One region of the Streptomyces sp. NPDC041108 genome, then DNA from elsewhere that is predicted to be linked to it. Evidence: riboswitches for the same ligand, from Rfam matches in the RefSeq annotation. Region 1 holds a riboswitch; the other holds the start of a gene.
What was found. A riboswitch is a leader RNA that binds a small molecule or an ion and turns the genes downstream of it on or off. The one in region 1 is predicted to bind S-adenosylmethionine.

Region 1 (3,401 bases):
GCGTGGACCGGATTCCGGAGATCGCGGAGTCGATCGCCGCGATCGACTCCGTGACCGAGGTGTTCTCCGTGACCGGTACGTACGACCTGGTCGCCATGGTCCGGGTGAAGGAGCACGAGGACCTCGCGGACGTGATCCCCGGCCGTATCAGCAAGATCCCGGGCGTTCTCGGCACGGACACGCACGTCGCCTTCCGCGCCTACTCCCAGCACGACCTGGAGGCCGCATTCGCCATCGGGCTGGACGGCTAGCGGCCTCTCGCGCGGCCGGACGCACCGGCGGTGGCGGTCAGACCGCCGGGACGCAACGGCCGTCCTCCGTGCGGTAGTTCCACCGCGCGCCGTCCCGCACCAGCTCCTTGACCGCTCCCAGGAACCGCTCCACGTGCTCGTCGGGGGTGCCCGCTCCGAAGCTCACCCGGATCGCGTTGAGGGAACGTTCGCCGGGGGCCGCCTCGGGGGCGCCGCACTCGCCCTGGGTCTGCGGGTCGGTGCCGAGGAGGGTACGGACGAGGGGGTGGGCGCAGAAGAGGCCGTCGCGTACGCCGATGCCGTACTCGGCGGAGAGGGCGGCGGCGAAGTGGGAGCTGTTCCAGCCCTCGACGACGAAGGAGAGGACTCCGACGCGCGGGGCGTCGTCGCCGAAGAGGGTGAGGGTCCGCACCTCGGGCACCTCGGCGAGCCCGGCCCGTACGGTGTCGATCAGATACCGCTCCCGGGCGACCAGGGTGTCGAACCCGGCCTCGGTGAGGGCCTTGCAGGCGGAGGCGATGGAGTAGGCGCCGATGACGTTGGGCGAGCCGGCCTCGTGGCGGGCGGCGCTCTCGTGCCACTCGACGTCCACGCCGCCGTCCGTCCGCCGGGTCACCTTGCGGCTGGCACCGCCGCCCGCGAGGTACGGGTCGGCCTCGCGCAGCCAGTCGGCGCGCCCGGCGAGCACGCCGGACCCGAACGGCGCGTACAGCTTGTGCCCCGAGAAGGCGACCCAGTCCACGTCCAGCTCCCGTACGGAGACGGGGTGGTGGGGCGCGAGCTGGGCCGCGTCCAGCACGATCCGCGCACCGTGCGCGTGCGCGGCCGCCGCCAGCTCCCGCACCGGCCAGATCTCCCCGGTGACGTTCGAGGCACCGGTGACGCACACCAGCGCCGGCCCGTACGGGTCGCGTGCCGCGAGGGCGGTCTCCAGGGCGGCGACGGCCTGCTCCGGCGTCCGGGGCGCGTCCAGGTACGTCACCCGCGCGTCCCGCCAGGGCAGCAGCGAGGCGTGGTGCTCGGTCTCGAAGACGAAGACCTGGCAGTCGGTGGGCAGGGCCTCGGCCAGGAGGTTCAGGGAGTCCGTCGTCGAGCGGGTGAAGATCAGCTGGTCGTCGGCCCGGCAGTCGAGGAACTCGGCGACGGTCTTCCGGGCGTTCTCGAAGAGGTCCGTCGACAGCTGGGAGAGGTACCCGGCGCCCCGGTGCACGCTCCCGTAGTACGGCGCGTACGCCGCCACGTCGTCCCAGACGCGCTGCAGGGCCGGGGCGCTGGCGGCGTAGTCGAGGGCGGCGTAGGTGACCTCGCCACCGGTGACGAGCGGGACGGTGACATCTCGCCCCAGAACGGGCAGCGGGGCACAAACGGACTGGTCGGCGGCAAGGGTGGAGACAGACATGGCGAACTCCCGTGAGGGGCATGCCGAAGCGAGGCATGCGGAGGAAAGAGAGAAAAGGGTGCGCGGAGGCGGGGCTCGGCGGCCCTATCGCATTCGCTTGCTCACGGAAGAACTCCCTCGAAGCCGCGCTTGCCGTAGACCTCGCTGCCTACGGCCCGGTCTTCACCCGGGGCACCCCGCCACGGAAGGAGGGTTGCCGGACAGCCAGCCGGGGCTATGGGCTGTCACTCATGACCTGAACCAGAACGTACGCGAGGTGATCGTCGCGCCGCAACTCGTGTCCGGATGGCGGGATGGGGCCTGAGGGGTCGGGGGCGCGGGTTTCGCCGACGAGTGCGGGTCCGGTGGGGCTTCTCGCGCGGCTTCGTCAGCGGGTGCGGGTCCCGTGGGGCTTCTCGCGCAGTTCCCCGCACTCCTGAAAAGCAGGGGCTGCGCCCCGCGCGTTTCCCCCCGCCCCACCGGACCCGCGCCCGAAGGACTACCGGTTGGTGGCCGCGACCCACCGTTCGAGAGCCTGCCGCGCCGCGCCGGAGTCGATCGACTCCGCGGCCCGTTCCATCCCACCGCGCAGCTGCTCCGCCAGCGAAGCCGACGTCGGCTCCAACGCCACCAACGCAGCCGCCGAGTTCAACAGCACCGCATCCCGCACCGGCCCGGTCTCCCCGCCCAGCAACCGCCGCGCGACATCCGCGTTGTACGAGGCGTCGGCCCCCCGCAGCGCCTCCACGGGCACCAGCTCCAGCCCCACGTCGCGCGGATCGAACGCCTCCTCGGTGACCTTGCCGTCCCGGACGACCCACACCCGTGAGGTCGCCGTCGTCGTCAGCTCGTCGAGCCCGTCGTCACCGCGGAAGACCAGTGAGGAGTTGCCGCGTCCGGCGAAGACACCGGCCATGATGGGCGCCATCCGGGGGTCGGCGACCCCGACCGCCTGGGCCCGCACCTTCGCCGGGTTGGCCAGCGGCCCGAGCGCGTTGAAGACCGTCCGGATGCCCAACTGCCCGCGCGCGGCGGCCACATGACGCAGCGCCGGATGGAACTTCACCGCGAAGCAGAAGGTGATCCCGGCCTCCTCCGCGACCTCGGCCACCCGCTTCGGCGTCAGCTCCAGATTGACGCCCAGCTTCTCCAGCACGTCGGACGCCCCGGACGCCGACGACGCGGCCCGGTTGCCGTGCTTGACGACCTTCGCGCCCGTACCGGCGACGACGATCGACGACATCGTGGAGATGTTGACCGTCTTGGCGCCGTCCCCGCCCGTGCCGACGATGTCGACGGTCTCCCCGGCCACCTCGATCACATTGGCGTGCTGGTACAGCGCGTCGACGAGGCCGGTGATCTCGTCGACGGTCTCCCCCTTGGCCCGCAGCGCCACCACGAACCCGGCGATCTGCGCGTCCGTCGCCTCGCCGCGCATGATCTGGTCCATCGCCCAGAAGGTGGCGCCGGCGTCCTGGTCGTGCCCGGACAGCAGCGCGTTCAGGACCGCCGGCCAGGAACGGCCCGCCGCGGTGTCGCCTCCAGCGGGGGTCACAGCGCTCATAGCCGCTCCTGGGTGTCGTAGACGAGACGTGGAAGAAGGTGAACCCCACCCTATCCAGCCCCGGGCACGGCGAAGGGCCCCCGTCCGAAGATCGGACGGGGGCCCTTCGACCGTGGTGTGGCGAAGCGGGACGATCAGTGGTGGCCGTGGCCGCTCGTGATCTCCTTGTACTCCTCGACGGTGGGCTTGGCGATCTGGCTGTCCTCGC
Region 2 (3,401 bases), on a different contig from region 1:
TGCCCTCTGCAACAGGTCAATCGGACGAGAAATCTGGACACGACCGGTCGGGAATGTACGAACAATTCGCCCGAATTCAGGGCAAGTCGGGCCCCATAAAAGGAGCGAAACACGCAAATGCCCTGCACACTTTGGCTACTTCATATAGGGCGCGCGGCGGAATCACATATGCGTCCGGCATGGAATCACTACGGTGATCGGACCGGGTTCCCCAACTCTACAGTGCTCAACCATAGAGAATTGCCCCCTCCGCTTCTCTTACGGAGGGGGCAATTCGATGAACGCTCGGTAATCAAAGTTACCGACGGTTACTACCGACCGGTACGGACCGGGGGTCAGCCACCGGCGACGGCGGGAATGATCGACACGCCGGCGCCGTCCGGCGTCGCCGTCTCCAGCCCCTGCTCGAACCGGACATCGTCGTCGTTCACGTACACGTTCACGAACCGCCGCAGCTTGCCCTGATCGTCCAGAACCCGGGCGGCGATCCCGTTGTGGTTCTTCTCCAGGTCGGCGATGACCTCGGCGAGGGTGCCCCCCTCGGCACTGACCTCGGCCCGACCGCCGGTGTAGGTGCGGAGGATGGTCGGGATGCGAACGTTGACGGACATGGTGGGAAACCTCCGGGGAGTGCAGCGAACCTAAGGGGCGCGGGGAACTGCGCGACAAGCCCCCGCTTACCCGCAGCCGAACGACGTGCTGACGGGTCCTGCTTACGCGAGACCGGCCTCACGGAACGAATCGAGGCTGGGCCGGATGGTCGCGGTCAGGCCGGTCCCGGCCACCGCGTCCAGCGTCTTGAGGCCGTCACCGGTGTTGAGGACGACCGTGGTCAGCGTCGGGTCGAGAAGGCCGTCCTCGACGAGCTTCTTCGTGACGCCGACGGTCACCCCGCCGGCGGTCTCCGCGAAGATCCCCTCGGTCCGCGCGAGCAGCTTGATCGCCTCGACGACCTGCTCGTCCGTCACGTCCTCCACGGCCCCACCGGTCCGCCGCGCGATGTCGAGCACGTACGGCCCGTCCGCCGGGTTGCCGATCGCCAGCGACTTCGCGATGGTGTTCGGCTTCTGCGGCCGCACCACGTCGTGCCCGGCCTTGAAGGCCACCGACACCGGCGAGCAGCCCTCCGCCTGCGCACCGAAGATCTTGTACGGCTTGTCCTCGACGAGCCCGAGCTTGATCAGCTCCTGCAGACCCTTGTCGATCTTCGTGAGCTGCGACCCCGAGGCGATCGGCACGACCAGCTGGTCGGGGAGCTGCCAGCCGAGCTGCTCGCAGATCTCGTACGCCAGGGTCTTGGAGCCCTCCGCGTAGTACGGCCGCAGGTTGACGTTGACGAAGCCCCAGCCCTCGCCGGCCGGGTCGCCGATCAGCTCCGAGCAGAAGCGGTTCACGTCGTCGTAGTTGCCCTCGATGCCGACGAGCTCGCCGCCGTAGACCGCGGCCATGACGACCTTGCCCTGCTCCAGGTCGTGCGGGATGAACACGCAGGACCGGAAGCCGGCGCGGGCGGCGGCGGCGCCGACGGCGCCGGCCAGGTTGCCCGTGGAGGAGCAGGACAGGGTGGTGAAGCCGAAGGCGCGGGCCGCCTCCAGCGCCTGGGCGACGACGCGGTCCTTGAAGGAGTGCGTGGGGTTGCCGGAGTCGTCCTTGATGAAGAGCTTGCCGGTGTCGACGCCGAGCGCGGCGGCCAGGTTGTCGGCCTTCACGAGCTGGGTCCAGCCGGGGTTGATGTTCGGCTTGGTCGCCACGTCGGCCGGGACGGGCAGCAGGGGCGCGTACCGCCAGATGTTGGCGGGCCCGGACTCGATCGTCTTCCGCAACTGCTCCGTGTCGTACGCGGAGTAGTCGTAGGCGATCTCCAGCGGCCCGAAACACTCCTCGCAGGCGAAGACCGGCCCGAGGGGGACGCGGTGACCGCATTCGCGGCAGCTCAGTGCGGCGGCGGGGCCGAGGTCTACTGTGGATTCGGTGGTGCTTGCAACAGTCTGCGCAGCCATGGAGGCGAGGCCCTTTCTCCTCATCTTCCTCACGGCGCACTTCGCCGTGAGACGGATTTGGCACCTTCCCGAGCCGGGAGCCTCACCACGACGACGTGGTCAGACCGGCTGGAGGGTTGCCGGGGCTTCATCGGGCCGTATCCCTCTGCCCCTCTGGATGAGCGGTATTTGGTTGTATACGCGGACGAGCACCGACATGCGATGGTCACCAGCGTTGTCCAAGACTGTAACCGAAGGCCAGGACAGTTGAGAGAGCCGTCCGAACCGCGAGATGAACGCAGAGGAGCCGCGCACTGTGCTGAAGGAAGTCGAGCGCTGGCTGAGCACCCGCTCCTGGTCCATGACCGACCGCCCGCTCCACAAGATCATGGCCGCGAAACGGGCCACCGGCCAGTCGGTCAGCGTCGTCCTGCCCGCGCTGAACGAGGAGGAGACGGTCGGCGACATCGTCGCGATCATCCGTCATGACCTCATGCGGCAGGTCCCCCTCGTCGACGAGATCGTGGTCGTCGACTCCGGCTCGACCGACCGGACGTCCCAGGTCGCGGCGGCCGCCGGGGCGAGAGTCGTCCACCGCGACGACATCCTGCCCCGCATCCCGGCCGTGCCCGGCAAGGGCGAGGTCCTGTGGCGGTCCCTGATGGTGACGTCGGGCGACATCGTCTGCTTCATCGACGCGGACCTCAAGGAGTTCTCGTCCGACTTCGTCTCCGGGATCGTCGGCCCGCTGCTCACGGACCCTGGTGTCGACCTCGTCAAGGCGATGTACGACCGCCCCCTCGGGTCCGCCGCCGGCCAGGGCGGCCGTGTGACGGAACTCATGGCCCGCCCCCTGCTCAACATGCACTGGCCCCAGCTGGCCGGCTTCGTCCAGCCGCTCGGCGGCGAGTACGCGGCCCGGCGCTCGCTGCTCGAGCGGCTGCCCTTCCCGGTGGGCTACGGCGTCGAGCTGGGCATGCTGGTCGACGCGCTGCACCTGGTCGGCCTCGACGCGCTCTCCCAGGTCGACGTGGGCGTCCGCAAACACCGGCACCAGGACGGGGCGGCGCTGGGCCGCATGTCCGCGGCGATCTACCGCACGGCCCAGCTCCGGCTGGCCCGCGGGCATCTGATCCGGCCGGTCCTGACGCAGTTCGAGCGGGGGCGGGAGGGGTTCGAGCCACGGACGTACTCGGTGGACCTGGAGGAGCGGCCGCCGATGGTCGACATCACGGAGTACGCGCGGCGGAGAGCGGCGTGATTCAGGGCCGGTGATTGTCGTGCGGGTACGGGTGCGTCGGCGGGCGCAGCCCCGGCTTTTCAGGGGCGCGGGGAACTGCGCGAGAAGCCCCGCGCACCCGCACCCGCCGACGCACCCGCACCCCCCACCCCCACAGGCACTCCTGTATACGGCCGAACCGC

Region 2: linked by a shared signal. The riboswitch ahead of thrC (threonine synthase) and the one ahead of ACZ6BB_RS16730 (aminotransferase class V-fold PLP-dependent enzyme) in region 1 are both predicted to bind S-adenosylmethionine.

What each region holds. Positions count from the first base shown of each region.
Region 1 is NZ_JBVIYK010000005.1:224,713-228,113, reverse strand. Features, by position in the region: gene ACZ6BB_RS16735 (Lrp/AsnC family transcriptional regulator) at 1-251, shown strand, start outside; gene ACZ6BB_RS16730 (aminotransferase class V-fold PLP-dependent enzyme) at 289-1,650, opposite strand; SAM riboswitch class IV at 1,771-1,886, opposite strand; gene trpD (anthranilate phosphoribosyltransferase) at 2,129-3,193, opposite strand; gene qcrB (cytochrome bc1 complex cytochrome b subunit) at 3,328-3,401, opposite strand, start outside.
Region 2 is NZ_JBVIYK010000009.1:317,401-320,801, forward strand. Features, by position in the region: gene ACZ6BB_RS26200 (MoaD/ThiS family protein) at 336-611, opposite strand; gene thrC (threonine synthase) at 714-2,000, opposite strand; SAM riboswitch class I at 2,018-2,164, opposite strand; gene ACZ6BB_RS26210 (glucosyl-3-phosphoglycerate synthase) at 2,296-3,240, shown strand.